Regions from separate parts of the Streptomyces sp. NPDC026673 genome, predicted to be linked through region 1. Evidence: riboswitches for the same ligand, from Rfam matches in the RefSeq annotation. Region 1 holds a riboswitch; each other region holds the start of a gene.
What was found. A riboswitch is a leader RNA that binds a small molecule or an ion and turns the genes downstream of it on or off. The one in region 1 is predicted to bind S-adenosylmethionine.
Positions count from the first base shown of each region.

Region 2: it holds a riboswitch for S-adenosylmethionine, as region 1 does, so the genes downstream of both, AB0F62_RS22475 (aminotransferase class V-fold PLP-dependent enzyme) here and AB0F62_RS15100 (amino acid ABC transporter permease) in region 1, are expected to answer to the same signal.
Region 3: it holds a riboswitch for S-adenosylmethionine, as region 1 does, so the genes downstream of both, thrC (threonine synthase) here and AB0F62_RS15100 (amino acid ABC transporter permease) in region 1, are expected to answer to the same signal.

Region 1 is NZ_JBEZXR010000017.1:101,641-108,569, forward strand. It holds gene AB0F62_RS15085 (GNAT family N-acetyltransferase) at 1-336, opposite strand, end outside; gene AB0F62_RS15090 (ABC transporter substrate-binding protein) at 377-1,405, opposite strand; gene AB0F62_RS15095 (amino acid ABC transporter ATP-binding protein) at 1,546-2,322, opposite strand; gene AB0F62_RS15100 (amino acid ABC transporter permease) at 2,319-3,323, opposite strand; SAM riboswitch class IV at 3,721-3,829, opposite strand; SAM riboswitch class IV at 3,995-4,103, shown strand; gene AB0F62_RS15105 (glutathione S-transferase C-terminal domain-containing protein) at 4,350-5,183, shown strand; gene AB0F62_RS15110 (cupin domain-containing protein) at 5,257-5,763, opposite strand; gene AB0F62_RS15115 (Rrf2 family transcriptional regulator) at 5,902-6,339, shown strand; gene AB0F62_RS15120 (DsbA family protein) at 6,336-6,929, shown strand, end outside.
Region 2 is NZ_JBEZXR010000033.1:32,562-39,490, forward strand. It holds gene AB0F62_RS22460 (Rieske 2Fe-2S domain-containing protein) at 1-40, shown strand, start outside; gene AB0F62_RS22465 (cytochrome bc complex cytochrome b subunit) at 37-1,674, shown strand; gene trpD (anthranilate phosphoribosyltransferase) at 1,800-2,864, shown strand; SAM riboswitch class IV at 2,983-3,099, shown strand; gene AB0F62_RS22475 (aminotransferase class V-fold PLP-dependent enzyme) at 3,244-4,611, shown strand; gene AB0F62_RS22480 (Lrp/AsnC ligand binding domain-containing protein) at 4,640-4,921, opposite strand; gene AB0F62_RS22485 (rhomboid family intramembrane serine protease) at 4,918-5,697, opposite strand; gene AB0F62_RS22490 (hypothetical protein) at 5,812-6,063, shown strand; gene AB0F62_RS22495 (NYN domain-containing protein) at 6,258-6,929, shown strand, end outside.
Region 3 is NZ_JBEZXR010000001.1:197,044-203,972, forward strand. It holds gene AB0F62_RS00940 (helix-turn-helix transcriptional regulator) at 1-353, opposite strand, end outside; gene AB0F62_RS00945 (ATP-binding protein) at 469-861, shown strand; gene AB0F62_RS00950 (hypothetical protein) at 858-1,262, shown strand; partial or broken gene AB0F62_RS00955 (sugar phosphate isomerase/epimerase and 4-hydroxyphenylpyruvate domain-containing protein) at 1,286-1,554, opposite strand; gene AB0F62_RS00960 (trehalose-6-phosphate synthase) at 1,709-3,169, opposite strand; gene AB0F62_RS00965 (glucosyl-3-phosphoglycerate synthase) at 3,441-4,412, opposite strand; SAM riboswitch class I at 4,570-4,697, shown strand; gene thrC (threonine synthase) at 4,716-6,002, shown strand; gene AB0F62_RS00975 (ubiquitin-like small modifier protein 1) at 6,048-6,326, shown strand; gene AB0F62_RS00980 (cold-shock protein) at 6,750-6,929, shown strand, end outside.

The DNA of each region.
Region 1 (6,929 bases):
CGCCTCCGGCGCGGGTTCGGCGCGCAACGAGGTGTCGACGAGCTGCACGCCGGCACCGCCCTCGACGAGTTCCCACCCGTCCGGGGGCTTCCGCGCGCCGGTGACCGCGACGGCGGCGCCCGGACCGGCCAGTGCGGCGAGGTCCCTCCAGGCCCGCGGATCGGCCGGGTCGGACAGCGCGGTGAACGGGGAGACGTCTGCGGGGTAGCGGGCGGCGCGGCCGACACGCTCGGCGAACCGGGCGTGCGGACCGGTGAGTGCCGCCCAGGCGGGGTTGTCCAGGACGTGCGGTGCCGCCGGGCTCTGCGGGCGGTCCGCGGGGATGCCGAGGGACATGGCTGCCGGATCTCCGTACGGTCGTGCGGCGGACGGGGCGTCAGGAGTTGTCGAGCGGAAGCCCGGGGGGATCGACCTCCGAGGTGCCGACTGCCTCGTTGGACAGGTTCCAGGCGGCCAGCCACTTCGCGTACCGGCCGTTCTCGATCAGGTGGTTGATCGCGGCCGCGACCGGCTTCGCGAGCCCGCTGTCCTTCTTCGCGGTCGCGGCGATCAGGCCCTGCAGGCTCGCTCCGGCGCCGGAGTACTTGCCCGCGTTGCGCGTGGGGTGGGGAGTCCCGGCCACCTGGGTGATGTGGTAGGCGATGCCGGGGTTGGGGCCGAAGTAGGCGTCGATCTTCCCGCCGCTCAGCGCCAGATAGGTGCTGTTGTTGTCGGGGAAGTACTTGACGGTGAGCTTCTCGCCGTCCGCCCGGAGTTTCTTCTGCCACTCCAGGAGGATCTTCTCCTGGTTGGTGCCGGCGCCGACCGCGACGGTCCTCCCGGCGAGGTTCCGGTAGTCGCCGGCGAACTCCCAGGTGCTGTTTCCCAGAACCTCGAAGGCCAGGTTGTCCTGCCGGTAGGAGGCGAACTCGTACTTCCGCTTGCGCTCCTCGGTGTCCGTGACGTTGGAGAAGGCCACGTCGACCCTGCCGCTGTCGATGCCGACGAAGAGGTTCTCCCAGGTCGAGTTCCTGACCACGGGCTTGAGTCCGAGCACCGCCGCCACCAGGCGGCCGAGGTCGGGTTCCGCGCCGGTGAGGGTCTTCTGGTCGCTTCCGACGTACGCCAGCGGCGCGAAGCCGGCGGGCAGCGCGCCGACGCCGATGACCAGTTCGCCCTTGTCGGCGACGGCCTTGGGCAGTCCGGCGCTGATGGACTTCACCTCCGTCACCTTCAGCGTGGTCTCCTTGGCCGCGCCGTTGGACAGCGCGCCCACGGTGATCTTTCCGGTGGAGGATCCCGCGCCGATGGTGGCGGACGCCTCGCTGTCGCCCCCGCAGGCGGCGAGCCCCCCGGCGAGGACGGTCAGGGCGGCGGTGGCCGTGAGGGTGCGGAGGAGTCTGCCGCGCGGGCGAAGAGTGGGCATGGCCGTCCATTTCCTTTGTCGGTGGTCCGTTGTCGGTGCTTGTTGTCGGTGGTCCGTTGTCGGTGGTCCGTTGTCGGTGGTCCGTTGTCCGTCGGCCGGTCCGTGGTTCCGCGAAGCGGCAAGCGGTGTGCGGTGTGCGGTCAGAGCACCTTGCTGAGGAACTCCCTGGTCCGCTCGTGGGCGGGATGGTTCAGCACCTGGTCGGGCGGGCCCTGTTCGACGATCCGGCCTTCGTCGAGGAAGACGACGCGGTCCGCGACCTCGCGGGCGAAGCCGATCTCGTGCGTGACGATGACGAGGGTGGTGCCGCTGGTGGCCAGGTCCTTGATGACGGAGAGCACCTCGCCGACGAGTTCGGGGTCCAGGGCCGAGGTGGGTTCGTCGAAGAGGATGACGCCGGGGCGCAGCGCGAGGGCCCGGGCGATCGCCACGCGCTGCTGCTGCCCGCCGGACAACTGCCTGGGGTAGGCGCCCGCCTTGTCGGCCAGCCCGACCCGGCCGATCAGGATGCGCGCCAGCTCCCGGGCCTCGGCCTTGCGCAGCCGGCCGGTCGCCACGGGGGCGGCGGCCACGTTGTCCAGCACGGTCAGATGCGGGAAGAGGTTGAAGTTCTGGAAGACGAATCCGATCCGGCCGCGCTGGGTGAGGATGACGCGCTCGCTCAGTTCCTTGAGCCGTTCGCCGTGCCTGCGGACGCCGATCGGCTCGCCGTTGAGGCTGACGTGGCCGGCCTCGGGCTTCTCCAGGTGGTTGATCACCCGCAGCAAGGTGGACTTGCCGGAGCCGGACGGTCCGATGACGACGGTGACCTCACCGGGCCGGACCGTCAGGCTGACCCCGTCCAGGACCCGATGGGCGCCGTACCATTTGTGCACGTCGTGGACCTCGACGGCGGCCGGCTGTATGTCGGTGGTCATCTCGCGGTCTCCGTCCGGACGCGGGCCCGCAGGTCGCCGATGGCGATCCGCAGTCTCTGCAGGGGAGTCGGCGGCACGGTGCGCAACGCGCCACGCGAGTAGTGCCGCTCCACGTGGAACTGGACGACGGAGACGACGCTGGTGAGGATCACGTACCAGACGGTGGCGACGAGCAGCAGCGGCACGATGTCGCCGGGATAGGTGCTGCCCATGCTCTGCACCGAGCCGAACAGGTCGAGCAGCGAGACGTAGAAGACCAGCGAGGTCCCCTTGATCAGGCCGATCAGCTGGTTGACGTAGTTGGGGACGACGGACCGCAGCGCCTGGGGGAACACGATCCGTGCGAACTGGTAGCGCTTCGGCAGGCCGAGCGCCGCGGCCGCCTCGTGCTGGCCCTGGTCGACCGAGAGGATTCCGGCCCGCACCACCTCCGAGGCGTAGGCGGCCTCGTTGAGGCTGAGACCGACGACGGCCACGACCAGGTCGGTGGCGAGTCTGGACTCGTCGAAGGTCAGGAAAGCCGGACCGAAGGGCACGCCCAGGCTCAACGTCCGGTAGAGCGCGCTGAAGTTGTAGAGGAACAGCAGCACGACGATGAGCGGCACCGAGCGGAACAGCCAGGTGTACGTCCAGCTGACGGCGCGCAGCACGGGGCTGCCGGAGAGCCTGGCCAGCGCGAGCGCGATCCCGCCGAGGAGGCCGAGCACCGCGCTGTACGCCGTCACCTCCAGCGTGATGAGCAGCCCGTCGAGGATCACCGGACGGACGAACCAGTACGCGAAGCGGTCCCACTGGTAGAAGGGGTTGGTCGCCAGGCCGTGCCCGATCTGGGCGACGAGCACCAGCACGATCGCCGTGGCGATCCAGCGTCCGGGCCGCCGCAGCGGCACCACCCACCGCGCGGTGGGCGGTCGGGGTGCGGGGAGCGAGGGGCCGGCCGGCGCCGCGGAAGGGGGCGGCGCCGAGCGGGCGGACACGGCGGTGCCGGGAGGTTCGGTCACGGGTGACTCCAGCGGTTCGGCACGACCCGGCCGCGCGGACGGCGGCGGCCCCGCCGGAGCACGGGCGTTCGGCGGGCGGAGCGACGGGTCGGGACGGCGAAAAGGCGAGAGAGCGAGAAGGCGAGAAGGCGAGAAATCGGAAAGCGACAAGGCGGACGAAGCGGGTCCGGGCGGAAGGACGCGTCGCCGCCTCAGCGGCGGGCACCGGGGTTCAGAAAGCCGTCAGCCTTGACAGAGTGCGCGACGGGGCGCGGTACACGCGCGACAGAGGGCGCTGTGGACGTGGCGCCGGGCGAAGAGGCGCCGCGGGTACGCCGAGACGCGGCCACGGGACCGCTGCGCGGCCGTCCCCGGGGTTGCGTGCATCGTCGTCACCGTCACCGTTCCGCCCCGCGGGGCCTCGCGTTCACCGAACATCGTCCGGTCCGGTCGTCACCTGGCACACCCTGCCGCGGCACGGAGGCCGCCGGCGGCGCTCCAGGGGTTGTTCACCGACGCTCATGACCGATCTGCGGCGTAAGTTAGGCACGGCCCGGAGGGAATGTCAACGCCGGTGTCTCACATGGTGAGCGGTCCGGTGAGACAGCAACGCCGCCTTGACGCACGGGGTTTGACGACTCGACACTGTGGGGAACGGTCACGATGGTCAGCGCCCGCCACGCCGCCCCGCGGCCCAGGCGGGTCATCGGCCCCGGCCCGCTGACCGGCAACCCCCACATCGCGGTGGGGTGCCCCGGGTGACGACCTGGTCCCGCCGAAGCGGCGGGGCAAGCGCGGTCCCGCGTCTCGCGGGCCCCCGAGCCGGGGAGGCGGACATGCCCAGGGCACAAGCCCTTCTCCTCACCCGTCGCCGGCACATCGACTTCCTGCGCGTCTGCGGCTCCTTCGGCGCGGCCCGCTGACCCTGGCGCGTACCGGCACACCGCCGGCCAAGGGGCCGGGTGCACACCGGACACAGGGCTTTGAGCCGTCCTGCCATCGGTGCCCGCGGGGCGACCGGTGGCCCCACCACGCCTTGGAGAGGGCATGCCCGAGACGATCCCGCACGACGCCCGCACGGCACCGCTCCGTGACCACGACTTCAGCGCCTCCTGTACGGTGCTGCCGCGCACGGCCCGTCCCGACCGCTTCCGCAGCCGCATCGGCGTCGACCTGGCCGGCGGCTTCTACCCCGCGCCGCGCCGCTACGAACTGTTCCTGTCGGCCGGGTGCCCGCTCTCGCAGCGGGTCGCCATCACCCTCGACCTGCTCGGACTGCGGGACTCGGTCGTCACGACCCTCGTTCCGGCGACGCCCGCCGACGAGCCCTCGGACGCCGGGCGCACCGCGCTCGCGCCGCTGCGCGGGGCGTACGAGGCCACATGGCACCGCTACGACGGACCGCTCACCGTCCCCGCGCTGTGCGACCGGTGGACCGGACGGGTCGTCAGCAACCACACCCCGGACATCCTCCGCGACCTCGCGGGCAACCTCGGCGGCCAGGTCCGCGGTCCCGTGCCCGTCCTGTACCCCCCGGCGCTCCTGACCGAGATCGAGGCGATCCGGCACACGGTGGACGAGGGCGTCACACGGGCCGCCGAACAGGCCGCGGAAGCGGCCCCCGGGTCGGCCGGCCGCGAGAGGGCCCTGGGGACGCTGCACGCCTCGCTCGGTCTGCTGGACCGCCGACTGGTTCGGGAACCCCACGTGTTGGGCGGGCAGTTGACGGCGGCCGACGTCGATCTGTGGGTGGCCCTGACCCACCTCGGGAGCGGTCCGCTCTCCCGCTACGGCCATCTCCCCGCCTATGTGCGCCGTCTGGCCGGGCACCCGGCCTTCCACGCGCACCACCCGGCCGCCGGGGTCGCGTCGACCGCCTGACGCACGACGCCGTTCCTCCCCCGCGGTGCGCGGCGGGGGAGGAACGGCGTCGGGTGCCCGCGTGCCCGGGTTCTCAGGCCTCCTCGGCCGGAAGGGCGTACAGCCCGGGGAGGTTGACCACGATCGCCTCCTGGGTGCTGCGGGCGATGACGACCACGGCCTCCTCCGCGGGGTCCGGGTTCTCCTCCCGGTGCGGTACGAACGGGGGGACGAAGATGTAGTCGCCGGGCGAGGTGCGCAGGCGGACCTCCTCGGGCTCGTCGCCGGAGTCGTCCAGGAAGACGAACTCGGGGTGCCCGCTCACCACGTAGATGGCGGTCTCGGACTCCCCGTGGTGGTGGTCGGAGGACGACGTCGCGGGGGCCACGTGCGTCTGGCCCATCCACAGCTTCTCCGAACCCACCGTCCTCCCGCTGACGGCGGCGAACCTGCGCATGCCGCCGGTCTGCGCCGTGTCGCCGTCCAGGGCGTCCGCGCGGACGTGGTGCAGCCGGGTCCGCAGGGGCGCCGCGCCGCGCCCGGGGGTGTCGTGGAGATGGGGGTGGAAGCCTTCACCGGGATTCGTCAGGGGCTCGCTCATGGCCGGGACGCTAGGGCGGCCCCGAAAAGGATGTCAAGAAGTGTCCATTGCCCTTCACCTGCGGCAATACTCCCGCAACAGGAGCCGCGAACCGGCTCGGGCCCTGGCCGCCGGAGCCGGGTCGGGCATGATGGGCGCATGCATATCTCCGCGAAGGCGGACTACGCCGCGCGGGCTCTGCTGGAGCTCGCCCGTGAGCCCGCCCGCCCTCTGACCTGCGAGGCCATCGCCTCGGCGCAGCAGATCCCGTTCCGGTTCCTGAAGTCCGTCGTGGGCGAGCTGCGGAAGGCCGGACTGGTGCGCAGCCAGCGCGGCTGCGAGGGCGGTTACTGGCTCGGCCGGCCCGCCGGGGAGATCACCCTTCTGGACGTGGTGCGCGCCGTCGACGGTGAGTTGATCACCCTGCGGGGCGAGTCGCTGGCCGGTCTCGGCTACCCGGGCCCCGCGGCGGGGCTGCCGGATGTGTGGCGTCGGGTCGAGGAGAGTGCGGCGGCGGTCCTGGGCGCGGTGACGCTCCCCTCGCTGCTCCCGGCGGGAGCGGGGGAACGGCCCGAGGACCGGATGGGAGCCGCGTGACGGCGCAACCTCCCCCGCCGGAGGTGGAGGTGGTGGAGTACACCGATCCGCTGTGCCCCTGGGCGTGGGGGTCGGAGCCCGTCTTCCGCGCGCTGCGGGCGGCTCTCACCGTCCGGGTGCGCTGGCGCCGCGTCCACTGCGTCCTGTTCGACCTCGACGACGACCCGCCGCCCGACCCGGCCGCGGAGACCGCCTGGTACGCGCGGTACGTCGAGGAGGTGAGCGCGCACACCGGAGCGCCGCGGGCGGCGCGGCTCAGCCGTGTGGCGGTGAGTTCCTGGCCGGCGTCGCTGACCGCCAAGGCCGCCGAACTCCAGGGCGGCGACGTGGCGGACGCGGTGCTGCGACGGCTCCGGGAGAGCGTGTTCGTCCTCGGGGAACCCGCCGACACGCCCGCGCTGGCCCTGTCCGCGGTTCGCGGCGTGCCGGGCCTGGACCCGGCACGCCTCTCGGCCGACGCGGCCTCAAGCGGGGTGCTGGAGCGCGTGCGGGCCGACCGGGCGGAGGCCCGTCGCCCGCTGCGCGAGGTGCTGGCGGTGCGCGGCCCGTCGCCCCACCCCGGCGCCGCGAAGGAGACCGGCGACGGCGGG
Region 2 (6,929 bases), on a different contig from region 1:
CGATGAGCCCGTGGGCCCTGCTTTCTGGGAGCGTGGATGAGCACCAACGAGAGCGCGAGCGCGAAGCCGCGCGGCAAAGCGCCCGCGGGCGAGCGCGTCGCCGACTGGGCCGACGGCCGGCTGGGCATCTACAGCCTGGGCAAGGCCAACCTGCGCAAGATCTTCCCGGACCACTGGTCCTTCATGCTGGGCGAGATCGCCCTCTACAGCTTCATCATCATCATCCTGACCGGTGTCTACCTGACGCTGTTCTTCCACCCGGCGATGAACGAGGTCGTCTACGACGGCTCCTACGCGCCGCTGCAGGGCATCAAGATGTCCGAGGCGTACGCGTCGACCCTGCACATCAGCTTCGACGTGCGCGGCGGTCTGCTGGTCCGGCAGATCCACCACTGGGCGGCGATCGTCTTCGTGGCCGCCATGCTCGTGCACATGATGCGCGTCTTCTTCACCGGCGCGTTCCGCAAGCCGCGCGAGATCAACTACGTCTTCGGCTTCCTGCTGCTGTTCCTGGGCATGTTCGACGGCTTCATGGGCTACTCGCTGCCGGACGACCTGCTGTCGGGCACCGGTATCCGCTTCATGGAAGGCGCCGTGCTGTCCGTGCCGATCGTCGGCACGTACCTCTCGTTCTTCCTCTTCGGCGGGGAGTTCCCGGCGCACGACATCGTGCCGCGGTTCTACACGATCCACGTGCTGCTGATCCCGGGCATCATGGCGGGCCTGCTGGTGGCCCACCTGATCCTGATCGTGTACCACAAGCACACTCAGTACCCGGGTCCCGGCAAGTCCGAGAAGAACGTCGTCGGCATGCCGTTCTTCCCGGTCTACACCGCCAAGGCGGGCGGCTTCTTCTTCGTGGTCTTCGGTGTCATCGCGGCGATGTCCGCGCTGGTCTCCGTGAACCCGGTGTGGGCGTACGGCCCCTACCGGCCGGACCAGGTGTCGACCGACGCCCAGCCGGACTGGTACATGGGCTTCTCCGAGGGCCTGATCCGCATCATGCCGGGCTGGGAGATCAACCTGTGGGGCCACACCCTCGTCCTGGGCGTGTTCATCCCGCTGGTGATCTTCCCGCTGGTCCTGGGCTTCATGGGCGTCTACCCCTTCCTGGAGTCGTGGGTCACCGGTGACAAGCGCGAGCACCACCTGCTCGACCGGCCGCGCAACAAGCCCGTCCGTACGGGCATCGGCACCGCCTGGATCAGCCTCTACCTGATCCTGCTCGTCGGCGGTGGCAACGACCTCTTCGCCACCCGCTTCCATCTATCGATCAACGCGATCACCTGGGTGGTCCGGATCGGGGTCTTCGTCCTGCCGGTGCTGGTCTTCTTCATCACCAAGCGGATCTGCCTGGGTCTGCAGCGGCGCGACCGCGAAAAGGTGCTGCACGGTCGCGAGACCGGCATCATCAAGCGGCTCCCGCACGGTGAGTTCATCGAGATCCACGAGCCGCTGGAGCAGGGTGCGCTGTTCAAGCTCACCCAGCACGAGCAGCCCCAGCCGCTCGAGATCGGCCCCGAGGTCGACGAGAACGGCGTGGAGAAGAAGGTCGGCCGGACGGCCAAGCTGCGCGCGAAGCTGTCGCGCGGCTACTACGGCGAGGGGACGCAGATCCCCAAGGCCACGACCGAGGAGTACGAGGAGATCACGAGCGGCCACGGTCACCACTGATCACTGAAGCTGTGCCACCGGGCAGGGTCCCGTCCATCCGATGGACGGGGCCCTTTCCCGTTCCCCGGCGCCGATAGGCTGGTGCCGAAGGTTCTCCCCGTACACCAGACCCCATGGAGTGGACCATGAGCGTTGCGAACCCCGCCGGAGGCGTATCAATGGCGGGCGGCTCCTGGCCCGACGTCCTGGGTGCGCTGCTGAGCGGCAAGGACCTGAGCGCCGCCGAGGCGGCGTGGGCGATGAACCGGATCATGAGCGGCGAGGCCTCGGACGCCCAGGTTGCCGGCTTCATGGTGGCCCTGCGGGCCAAGGGGGAGACCGTCGAGGAGGTCACCGGGCTCGTCGAGGCGATGTACGCGCACGCGGAGCCGCTGCACATCCCCGGCCCCGCGGTGGACATCGTCGGCACCGGCGGCGACCGGGCCAAGACGGTGAACATCTCGACGATGTCCGCCATCGTCATCGCCGGCACCGGCGCCAAGGTCGTCAAGCACGGCAACCGCGCGGCCAGCAGCGCCAGCGGCGCCTCCGACGTCCTGGAGAAGCTCGGCATCAACCTGGACCTGCCCGCCGACCGGGTGGCGAAGGTCGCCGAGGAAACCGGGATCACCTTCTGCTTCGCGGCCAAGTTCCACCCGGCGATGCGGTTCGCCGCCCCCGCCCGCCGCGACCTGGGCATCCCCACCTCGTTCAACATCCTGGGCCCGCTGACCAACCCGGCGCGCGTCGGTGCCTCCGCCGTCGGCTGCTTCGACACCCGGATGGCCGGGCTGATCGCCGGCGTGCTGGCCCGTCGCGGGTCCTCGGCCCTGGTGTTCCGGGGCGACGACGGGCTGGACGAGCTCACCGTGACGGCCACCTCGCAGGTATGGGTCGTCCGGGACGGGAAGGTCGAGCAGGTGTCCTTCGACCCGCGCGACGTCGGCATGGACCTGGTGCCGATCGAGTCGTTGCGGGGTGCGGACGCGGCCTACAACGCCGATGTCGCCCGGCGCATGCTGGCCGGGGAGACCGGCCCCGTCCGTGACGCCGTGCTGCTGAACTCGGCGGCCGCGCTCGTGGCGCTGGAGGGCGGAGAGGGTTCGCTGACCGACCGGATCGCGGCCGGGATCGCCCGGGCGGCCGAGTCGATCGACTCGGGCGCGGCGGCGAAGACGCTCGAGAGGTGGGCCGCGGCGACGCAGGCGTAGCGCGCGGGCAGGAGTGGCGAAGGGCCGGGGCGGTCGCCCCGGCCCTTCGCGCTGTCCGCCCGTCCGGGATGCGGACTCCGGCTTGCGGCGCTCCGGCCGTGTGGCATGATGCTGCGCAGGTCACGAGTGACAGCGAAACGGCCCCGGCCCGCTGTCCGGCAACCCTCCTTCCGTGGCGGGGTGCCCCGGGTGATGACCAGGCCGCAGGCAGCGAGGTCTGCGGCAAGCGCGGTCAGAGGAGTTCTTCCGTGAGCAAGCGAATGCGCTAGGGCCCCAAGGCCCCTCCCCACCCTCGGCCCGTCGTGCCGGAGGGCTGTTCCGTCATCGCCGAAATCGGCTGACGTCCCTTCACTTCTGCCTGCTCACAGGAGACTTCGCCATGTCGCTGCGCCCTGCCGTCCCCACGACCGTCGCCACCCCGCTGCCCGTCCTGGGGCGCGACGTCCTCGTCCCCCTGGTGACGGGCGGCGAGGTCGGCTACGCCGCCCTGGACTACGCGGCCAGCGCGCCCGCGCTGCAGCGGGTCTGGGACGACGTGGCCGCGTACGCGCCGTACTACGGCAGTGTGCACCGGGGGGCGGGATACCTCTCGCAGCTGTCGACGGACCTGTTCGAGCAGAGCCGGGCCACGGTCGCCGAGTTCCTCGGCTGCCGCACCGGCGACCAGGTGATCTTCACCCGCTCGACCACCGACTCGCTCAATCTGCTGGCCGCCGCCGTGCCGGACGGGACGAGCGTCTTCGTCTTCGAGACCGAGCACCACGCGTCCCTGCTTCCGTGGCGCGACGCCGAAGTGACGTACCTGAGCGCTCCCCGCACCCCGGGTGAGGCGGTGGCGACGCTGGAGCGGGCGCTGGACGCCCGGGAGCCGCGCGGAACGGCACTCGTCTGTGTGACCGGTGCGTCCAATGTGACCGGTGAGCTCTGGCCCGTGCGGGAACTGGCCGCGGCCGCCCACGCCCGCGGCGCCCGCATCGTGCTGGACGCGGCACAGCTCGCCCCGCACCACCCGGTGGACATCGCGGAACTCGACGTGGACTGGGTGGCCTTCTCCGGCCACAAGCTGTACGCGCCCTTCGGCTCCGGTGTGCTCGCCGGCCGGTCCGACTGGCTGCTCGCGGCCGAGCCCTATCTGGCCGGTGGCGGCGCCTCGCGGCGGGTGGCGCGGCGCGAGGACGGCGGGGTGGACGTCGACTGGCACACCACGGCCGCCCGGCACGAGGCCGGCTCGCCCAACGTCATCGGCGCGTACGCGATCGCCTCCGCCTGCCGCGCGCTGGCGGCGGCCGGGTTCGACCAACTGGTCGAGCGCGAGCAGGCACTGGTGGCCCGGGTGCGGGCCGGACTCGCCGAGGTGCCCGAGGTGAAGGTGCTCTCGCTCTTCGGCGACGACGCCCCCCGGGTCGGCGTCATCTCCTTCGTCGTGGAGGGGTGGAACAGCTCCCACTTCGCCGCCGCGCTCTCGGCCGAGTACGGGATCGGCGTCCGCGACGGTCTCTTCTGCGCCCACCCCCTGGTGCGCACCCTGCTCGGCGGCGCCCCGCAGGAGCCGGGCGAGTGCGGTGCCCCCGACACCGCCCTCGGCGAGAGGTCGCTCAACGCCATCCGCGTCTCCTTCGGCGCCGGCACCCCCGATGAGCACGTGGAGCGCTTCGTCGGCGCGGTGCGGGAGCTCGTGGCCGACGGCGCCAAGTGGCGCTACCGCACCGAGGACGGTCGCTGCGTGCCGGACCGGGACCAGGCCTGACCGCGCCGGCCCCGGAGCCGGCGTCGCGTCACGCGTCGAGGCCGATGGCGAAGGCCGTCTCGAGGTCGTGCTGGGAGTAGGTGCGGAACGCGACGTGCGTGTCCGTGGCCTCGACGCCGGGGATCTTGCTGATCCGGCCCGGGATGACGTCCGCCAGTTCGTCGTGCCGGGCCACCCGCACCATGGCGACCAGGTCGTACGTGCCCGTGACGGAGTAGACCTCGCTGACGCTGTCGAGCGCGGCGATGGACTCCGCGATCTCGGGGATACGGTCGACGCTGGTCTTGATGAGCACGATCGCGGTGATCACGGCTGTAGGTCTCCTTGGCTCGCCCTGGCTGCGGGCTCAAGCTTAGGCGCTGCCCGGTAGCACACCCATGTGCACAGGAAGCCGAAGACGAAGCCGGTGATGTGCGCGAGGTAGGCCACGCCCGGACCGGTCTGGTGGACCTCGCCGGCGAGCCACTGCAGGACGAACCAGAAGATGAGCACCATCCAGGCGGGGAAACGCAGCGGCAGGAAGAACAGGAAGGGGAAGACGCTGGTCACCCGGGCCCGCGGGTAGAGGTAGAGGTACGCGCCGAGGACCCCGGAGATCGCACCGGAGGCGCCGACCAGGGTCTGGGTGGAGGAGGCGTGGCCCAGCGCGTACCCGTACGTCGCCAGGTAGCCCGAGGCGATGTAGAAGAGGAGGAACCGGAAGCGGCCCATGCGGTTCTCGACGTTGTCGCCGAAGACCCAGAGGAACAGCATGTTGCCGAGCAGGTGCACCCAACTGCCGTGGACGAAGAGCGCGGTGAGCACCGAGACGAACGGCGAGACGGCGAAGGACCCCAGCGGCGGGCACCCGGTGGGCATCGGCACCTGCGCGGGGCTGATCCGCCCGTGCCAGAGCTCGGTGGGGATGACACCCCAGCGGGCGAAGTAGGTCGCCTGGGCGCACACCTGATCGTGGCCGATGCCGTACAGGGGGTTGAACCCGGAGGACGGGCCGATGAGGAAGACCACCGCGCACAGCCCGATCAGGGCGTACGTCACCACGGGTGTGCGGTGGACGGGGTTCTTGTCGTACACCGGGATGACCATGGTCCGATCATGACGGAACGGGTGTAACGGTCATGGGGCGCCTCGCCGCAGCGAAGGGCACCGCGGAGGCCGTAGGGTGACCGGAACGCATCCGCGCGACCGAGGAGACGACCGATGCCGGTTCCCCTGCCGACCGCCACGACCCGCTGGCGGTGCACCCTGTGCGGCAATCTGACCCGGTTCGACGTCACCCGTTCCAGCAAGGTCGTGGAGTACGTCCACCTGGACCTGGCGGGCGCTCCCACGGTCGAGGAGCGCGAGGTGGTCAGCGAGACCGTGGAGTCGGTGCGCTGCCGCTGGTGCAATGCCGTGGACCAGGTCGAACTGGTCGACCGGCCCGACGCGGCGGCCGCGGCGCAGGCCTGAGCGCGGCCGGGGACAATAGAAGAATGCGGCGCGGCCAGAGAGGTTGAAGGAGGCCGGGGAGGCGCCCACGGACTGGACGGGAGTGACGGGTGGACGGGACCGGCGGTAACCCGGGCCGTGGCGACGAATCGGCCGCGCCCGAGGCTGCGGCTGCCCCGGAGGGGTCCGTCCACGGCGAGTCGCTCGACCGCCCGCTGCCCGAGGGCGTACGGCACCGCGTGGTCGCCTTGGCGGCGGACGCGTTCGGCGGGCTGACCCCGGCCGAGCTGCCCGCGGTGCTGCGCCCCTACGCGCGGTTCACCCCGAGCCGCCGCGCCAAGTTCGCCGCGACCGCGCTCGCCACGGCGTTGGAGGGGGACCCCTCCTTCCGGCAGCGGGTGGGCGCCCGGCTGCGGGAGTCCGAGCCCGAGCTGTGCGAGGCGCTGGACGCCGGCACCCCGCCCCCCGCCGTCGATCCGCTGGACGTGGCGGCCGCCGCGTACCTGCTGCGCCCCACGGGCTGGGCCAAGCTGGTGGCCGCGGCGGGCGAGGAGGCGCAGCGGGCCAGCGCGGAACGCGCGGGCGAGGAGGCGCAGCGCGAGCTGCGGCAGCTCAAGGCCGAACTGGACGAGGCGCGGACCCAGGCGCGTACCGAGGCCGTACGGGTCCGCACCGAACTGGACGCGGTCCGCAAGGAGGCCGAGTCGCTGCAGCGCAAACTGCGCAGCGCGGCGAGCGATGTGAAGCGGGCCGAGGCCGCGCTGCGCAAGGTCGAGGCCGAACTGGACGAGACCCGCGCGGCCGCCGCGGCGGAGAAGGCGTCGGCGGACGGCGAGGCACGCCGGCTGCGGGCCCGGCTCGCCGAGGCCGAGCAGTCCGTGGAGGCC
Region 3 (6,929 bases), on a different contig from region 1:
TACTCCGCGGTCTGCAGCAGGCCGTTGATGACGTGGGTGTCGTATTTGTAGAGGCAGACCGCCGCCCGCTCCAGTTCCGCGTACTCCTCGAACCAGGAGGGGAACTCGGCCCGTTCCAGATGGCGGGCCGCGGAGCGCAGCACCCCGCCGCCGTCGCCGAGCAGGATCCCCGCCCTCTCCACGAACGCGGGCGGCGGCATCCGCTCGCCGCGCTCGATCTTCACGACCAGCGACTTCGAATACCCGACATGCGCGGCCAGTTCGTCGGTCGAGACCCCCCGGGCCTCCCGCAGCGACCGCGCCACGGAGCCGAACATCCGCATGCTGGCCGAGCCCTCGCACTTCGCGGACACGGCACCACCTCCCCGGTACACACGCCGTACACAGCCGCGGGCCCGCCCCTGCACAGCTGATCCGGGGTCAGATCCGCCCTGGTCAGGCTAGCCACGGCAGGGAACCGTTGGACCCATGACGCAGGAATCCCCACCCGGAACGGCGATGCGCATCGTCGCCGAGCCCGCCCGCATCGCCGAGGTGCGCCACGTCGTACGCGAACAGCTCCGCGCCTGGGGGCGCGAGGACCTGGCGCCCGCCGCCGCGCTGTGCGTCACGGAGATACTCGCCAACGTCCACCGGCACGCGGGCTCGCCCGAGTGCGAACTGACCTTGGACGACCTGGCGTCCGAGGGCGTGCGGGCCACGGTCAGCGACCGTTCGCCCGTCCTGCCCGTCACGGCGCCCGGGCCGCCGGACTGGGCGGCCGAGCGCGGACGCGGGATGCATCTGATCGCGGCGGCCGCGCACCGCTGGGGCGCCCGGCCGACCCCGGGCGGCAAGCAGGTGTGGGTGGTGCTGCGGTGAGGCCCGCCTCGTGGACCTGGCTGGACGACACGGCGTTCGGGCCGGTGGCGTTTCTGCTGCTGGCCCATCCGCAGGGGCGCGGCGCGGCCGGACTCGCGGCACTTCTCGGGCTCGCCGAGCCGGGGCGGCGGCTGCCCCTGCTCGGCGAGCGGATCGCCGTTTCCCGCCCGGGCCGGGCCGTGGTGCGCGGCGCCGGAGGCGAGCCGCTGCTGGAGGTCGCGGCCGGGGAGCGGTGGTCGGCCTTCGTCTCGGGCGGCGGACCGGTCGCGCTGGTCGTGGGGCTCGATCCGCTCGCCCGCCGCGCGCCGCTGCCGGAGGTGGAGGCGTACCTGGCGCTGGGCACGGCGGCCGGGCGCATCCGGCTGGGGATCAGCGGGCGCGAGCTCTCGGGCCCGCGGTGACCGCGCCGCGCGGCCGGTGCGGCTCAGCGCACGCGGCCCGCGTGCTGCGCGGCGAGGCGGACGGGCGCGTTGGGGCGCCGTAGCCGCGGTAGGCGTCGCGCTGGACGACCTCGAAGAAGACCCGGCCGACCGTCTCGGTGTAGCAGTGCAGGAATGTGCCGTGGGCGTCTCGGTCGTAGAGGATGCCCAGTTCGCGGTAGGTCTCCAGCGCGCCGGGCGCGAGGTCGAACCGGGCCGCCAGGTCGTCGTGGTAGTTCGCGGGCACCGCCGGCAGGCGGCCCGCGGCGCTCTGCGTCCCCCCGGTGCTCGCCGCCGTCACCGCCCGCGAGACCCACAAGATGCCGACCGAACGGCTCGGCCTGCGGGACGTCCCGCCCGCGCCGGACCGGATGCCCGTCGAGGCCTGATCCGCGCCGGGGCCCGGTCCGCGTGTGCGGCGGGCCCGGTCAGCCCAGGGCGCGCAACTGGTCCAGGAACCACTGCTGCGGGGGGAGCGCCGTCGAGGCCACCGCGAGCCGCTTGGTGGCCTCCGCCCGCTCGCCGTGCGACACGGACAGCGCCTGGTGGAGGGCGTCGGCCGTGGCCCGGATGTCGTACGGGTTGACCACGAACGCGTCGTCGGCGAGCTCCTCGTACGCCCCGGCCTCGCGGGAGAGCACCAGCGCCACGCCGTCGTCCGAGACGACCGGGATCTCCTTGGCCACCAGGTTCATGCCGTCGCGGATCGGGTTGACCAGCGCGACGTCCGCCAGGCGGTAGGCGGCCAGGGAGCGCGCGAAGTCGTCCTTGACGTGCAGGACCACCGGCTGCCAGCCCGGCGTGCCGAACTCCTCGTTGATCTCCTCGGCCAGATCGGAGACCTCGTCGGTGTACTCCCGGTAGACCGCCAGGTCGTGGCGCGAGGGGTAGGCGAAGGCGATGTGCACCACGCGCCCCTGCCATTCGGGGTGGTCGCGCAGCAGCTGCGCGTACGCGAGCAGGCCGCGCACGATGTTCTTCGACAGCTCGGTGCGGTCCACCCGCACGATGACCTTGCGGTCCGGGCCGCCCACCGCCTCCTGCAGCGTCGCCAGGCGCTCGTCCACGTCAGGCTGGTGCGCCCGCTCCCGCAGGAAGTCGGCGTCCGCGCCGAGGCCGTGCACCCCGATGCGCGTGGTGCGGCCCTTGTGGGTGACCGTGAGGCTGCCCTCGTCGCGGATGACGGACGCGCCCAGCACGTCGGCGCAGCACGCGGCGAAGGCGTCGGCCCAGCGGCGGGTCAGGAAACCGGCCCGGTCGGAACCGAGGATGCCGCTCAGCACCTCCGCCGCGACGTCGTCCGGCAGCAGGCGGAAGTAGTCCGGCGGCGCCCACGGGGTGTGCGAGAAATGGCCGATGCGCAGGTCGGGCCGGCGCGAGCGGAGCAGTTGCGGCACCAGGGCCAGGTGGTAGTCCTGCACCAGGACGGCGGCGCCCTGGCCCGCCTCGTCGGCGAGCGCGTCGGCGAAGGCGGCGTTGTAGGCCGTGTACGCCGCCCACTGCTCGCGGAAGTCCTCGTCGAAGACAGGCTCCAGCGGGGTCTGGAACAGCATGTGGTGGATGAACCACAGCACCGAGTTGGCGATGCCGTTGTAGGCCGAGGCGAAGGTGTCCGCCGGGATGTCCAGCATCCGTACGTGCTGGCCGCCGGTGTCCGCGGTGGCGAGGCGGCCCGTCCCTCCGGAGCTGCGGAGGACGGCGGCCCGGTCGCCCTCGCCGAGGGCCGCGCAGACCCAGACGGCGTCCGCGTCCGGCCCGATCGCGCTCAGCCCCGACACGAGTCCGCCGCCGCCGCGGCGGGCGGTGAGCGTGCCGTCCTCGCGGAGGCTGTACGACACGGGGCCGCGGTTGGACGCGACCAGTACGCGCGCGGCATGCGATGCGACCATGCGGCCAGCCTAGCCACGCATGCCCGGCGGCAAACGTACGAGCTAGCCCAGCCGGGGGTTTCCAGCCGGGTGCCCCCCGCGGTAGCTGGGGAGGGCTGGCGCAACCTCACGACGACGCCGCACCTGTGCGGTACCGCGGGTGTCGTCGGCGTATGCACGCCGGTGGTGAGGGTGTGCCAACCCGTTTCGCCTTGCGGAACGACTTCCCACAACCCCCGGGCGATGGGCACCGGCCTCCGGCGAGCGGCCGACCCGCTACCGGGCCGGAGGCCTACGCCACCGCGCGGCGGCGGGCGTATTCGGGGACCGTGCGCATCGGGGGGCGTTCCTCCGTCGCGACGTCGTGGACGCGCGGCTCGAAACCGCCGTCCGGGGACCGCTCGAACTGCGTGAGGACGGGGCGTACGAGATGACCCCGCGCCAAGCGGATCTGCGCGGTCCGGTAGATCGCCGCCGCCATGCGGCCCAGCGCCTGGCCGTCCTGGTGCCGGTGGTGCCGGACCCCCACGTCGACCTGGGCGAGCGCGTCGAGCCCCACCGTGTTGAGCGCGTCCACGAGCAGCCCGAGCTCCACCCCGTATCCCACGGGGAACGGCAGCCGCTCCAGCAGCGAGCGCCGCGCCGCGTACTCGCCGCCCAGCGGCTGGACGAACCCCGCCAGCCGCGGCCAGTGCAGATTGAGCAGCGGCCGCGCGACCAGCTCCGTCACCCGCCCCCCACCGGCCGGCACCAGCGTGCCGCCGGTCTCCAGGGGGCGGTCGTACATCGCCTTGACCAACTGCACGTCCGGATCCGTGAGCAGCGGCCCGACGATCCCCGACACGAACCGCGCGTCGAACTCCCGCAGGTCGGAGTCGACGAAGCAGACGATCTCCCCGCGCGTCACCAGCAGCGAGCGCCACAGCACCTCGCCCTTGCCGGGCACCGCGGGCAGCCGCGGGAGCACGTCGTCCCGGTGGACGACGACCGCCCCGGCGGCGGCCGCGACCTCGGCGGTGCGGTCGGTCGATCCGGAGTCCAGCACGACGAGTTCGTCGACCAGCGGAACGGCCTCGCTCATCAGCTCCCGGCGGATCGTGGCGACGATCTCCCCGACCGTGGCCTCCTCGTCGAGGGCGGGCAGCACGACGCTGACCGTGCCGCGCGCACCCGCGGCGCGCTTGGCGGCGAGCAGCTGCGGCAGCGGCCTGCGGTCGGCGGTCCAGGACCGCCGTTGCAGCCAGCCGGCTACCTCGTCGAGCACCGGGTTGCTCCGTTTCTGCCCGTCTCGCAGGACGGACGGGCCATGACCAGGTTCGAGGTCGTCGGTTACAGTCTTGAACACGAGGCATGACCATCGTATGTCCACGGTGATCGCGCCTTGTCGGACAAATGCCCGGGCCCCGCGCCCGGCGCCATACCGCTCATCCAGAGGGGCAGAGGGAACGGCCCGTTGAAGCCCCGGCAACCCTCCCGCCGACCGCGAGGTCCAGGTGGGGAAGGTGCCAATTCCGTCTCGCGGCGAGATGCGCCGCGAGGAAGATGAGGAGAAAGGGCCTCGCCTGACATGGCTGCGCAGACCGTTGCATCCGCGTCCACAGACTCCGCCTTCGGGCCCGCGTCCGCGCTCTCCTGCCGCGAGTGCGGCGAGCGCTTCCCGCTGGCTCCGCTCTTCGCCTGCGAGGTCTGTTTCGGGCCGCTCGAAGTGGCGTACGACCTCCCGGGCGGCGATCCCGAGACCCTCCGCAAGCGGATCGAGTCCGGGCCGAACAACATCTGGCGCTACGCGCCGCTGCTGCCCGTCCCCGCGGACGTGGCCGCCAAGCCCAACCTCAACCCGGGCTTCACCAAGCTGGTCAAGGCCGACAACCTCGCCCGCGAGCTGGGCGTCACCGGCGGCCTGCACATCAAGGACGACTCCGGCAACCCGACCCACTCCTTCAAGGACCGGGTCGTCGCCATCGCCCTGGAGGCAGCCCGCACCTTCGGCCTCACCACCCTGTCCTGCTCCTCCACCGGCAACCTGGCCGGCGCCGTGGGCGCCGCGGCCGCCCGCGCCGGCTTCCGTTCCTGCGTGTTCATCCCGCACGACCTGGAGGAGGGCAAGGTCGTCATGGCCGCGGTGTACGGCGGCGAGCTGGTCGGCATCGAGGGCACCTACGACGACGTCAACCGCTTCTGCAGCGAGCTGATCGGCGACCCGATCGGCGAGGGCTGGGGCTTCGTCAACGTCAACCTCCGCCCGTACTACGGCGAGGGCTCCAAGACGCTCGCGTACGAGATCTGCGAGCAGCTGGGCTGGCGCCTGCCGGACAACATCGTCATCCCGATCGCCTCGGGCTCGCAGCTGACGAAGATCGACAAGGGGCTGCAGGAACTGATCAAGCTCGGCCTGGTGGAGGAGAAGCCGTACCGGATCTACGGCGCCCAGGCCGAGGGCTGCTCCCCGGTCTCCACCGCCTTCAAGGCCGGCCACGACGTGGTCCGCCCCCAGAAGCCGAACACCATCGCCAAGTCGCTCGCCATCGGCAACCCGGCCGACGGCCCCTACGTCCTGGACATCGCCCGGCGCACGGGCGGCGCCGTCGAGGACGTCACCGACGAACAGGTGGTGGACGCCATCAAGCTGCTCGCCCGGACCGAGGGCATCTTCGCCGAGACGGCGGGCGGCGTGACGGTCGGCGTGCTGCGGAAGCTGATCGAGACCGGGCAGCTCGACCCGGCCGGTGAGACGGTCGTGCTCAACACCGGCGACGGCCTCAAGACGCTGGACGCCGTCGCCCCGACCTCCCGCCCCACGGCCACCATCCGCCCGAGCCTCGACGCGTTCCGTGCCGCCGGCCTGGCCGGCTGACCCCGACCGCCCCGGCCGACCCAGACTGAAGGTGAACCCCGCATCATGAGCGCTACCGTCCGCATCCCGACCATCCTCCGCACCTACACCGGCGGCCGGGCCGAGGTCCCGGCCGACGGCGGCACCCTGGCCGAGGTCATCGACTCGCTGGAGGCGAACCACCCCGGCATCTCCGCGCGGGTCCTGGACGACACGGGCAAGCTGCGCCGTTTCGTGAACGTCTACGTCAACGACGACGACGTCCGCTTCTCCGAGGGCCTGCAGACCGCGGTGGGCGAGGGCGCGTCCGTCTCGATCATCCCGGCGGTCGCCGGAGGCTGCTGATCCGCACGGACCGCGAGTGGCAGGGGTGCCGGGGCTTCCCGGCACCCCTCCGTGCTTGAGCGGTAGTTGAAGGGCTGTACAGTTGCCCTGAACGGATCGCAACTCCCTGCAACGCTCTGCGCAACCCCTTTTCCCGGGAGCGGCGTTGTCGGCGATTTATCGCCAAATTCACGCGGTGATTGTCTCGTTGGCCGCTTATGTCCGGTCCGAGTTGCCCCGGATTATCAGCCGATCAGGCTCTTCTTCCGTTTCTTCGTGCCCGGAATTCTCGTCCGATTGACCTGTTGCAGACCGCGTCCGGGCAGATACATTCAGCCGCGGTCGACGCGTTCCGGCGCACGCCCCCTTGGCTGTAGGGGGTGAGGTCTGACCCGGGTCCGCGAGGTGCGGGTCTGCGAAGGGCCAGCAATAGGGGAGTTAGGAATGGCTCAGGGCACCGTCAAGTGGTTCAACGCGGAGAAGGGCTACGGCTTCATCGCGGTCGACGGTGGTGCGGACGTCTTCGTGCACTACAGCGCGATCCAGATGGACGGCTACCGCACCCTCGAGGAAGGTCAGCGGGTCGAGTTCGAGATCTCGCAGGGCCAGAAGGGGCCGCAGGCG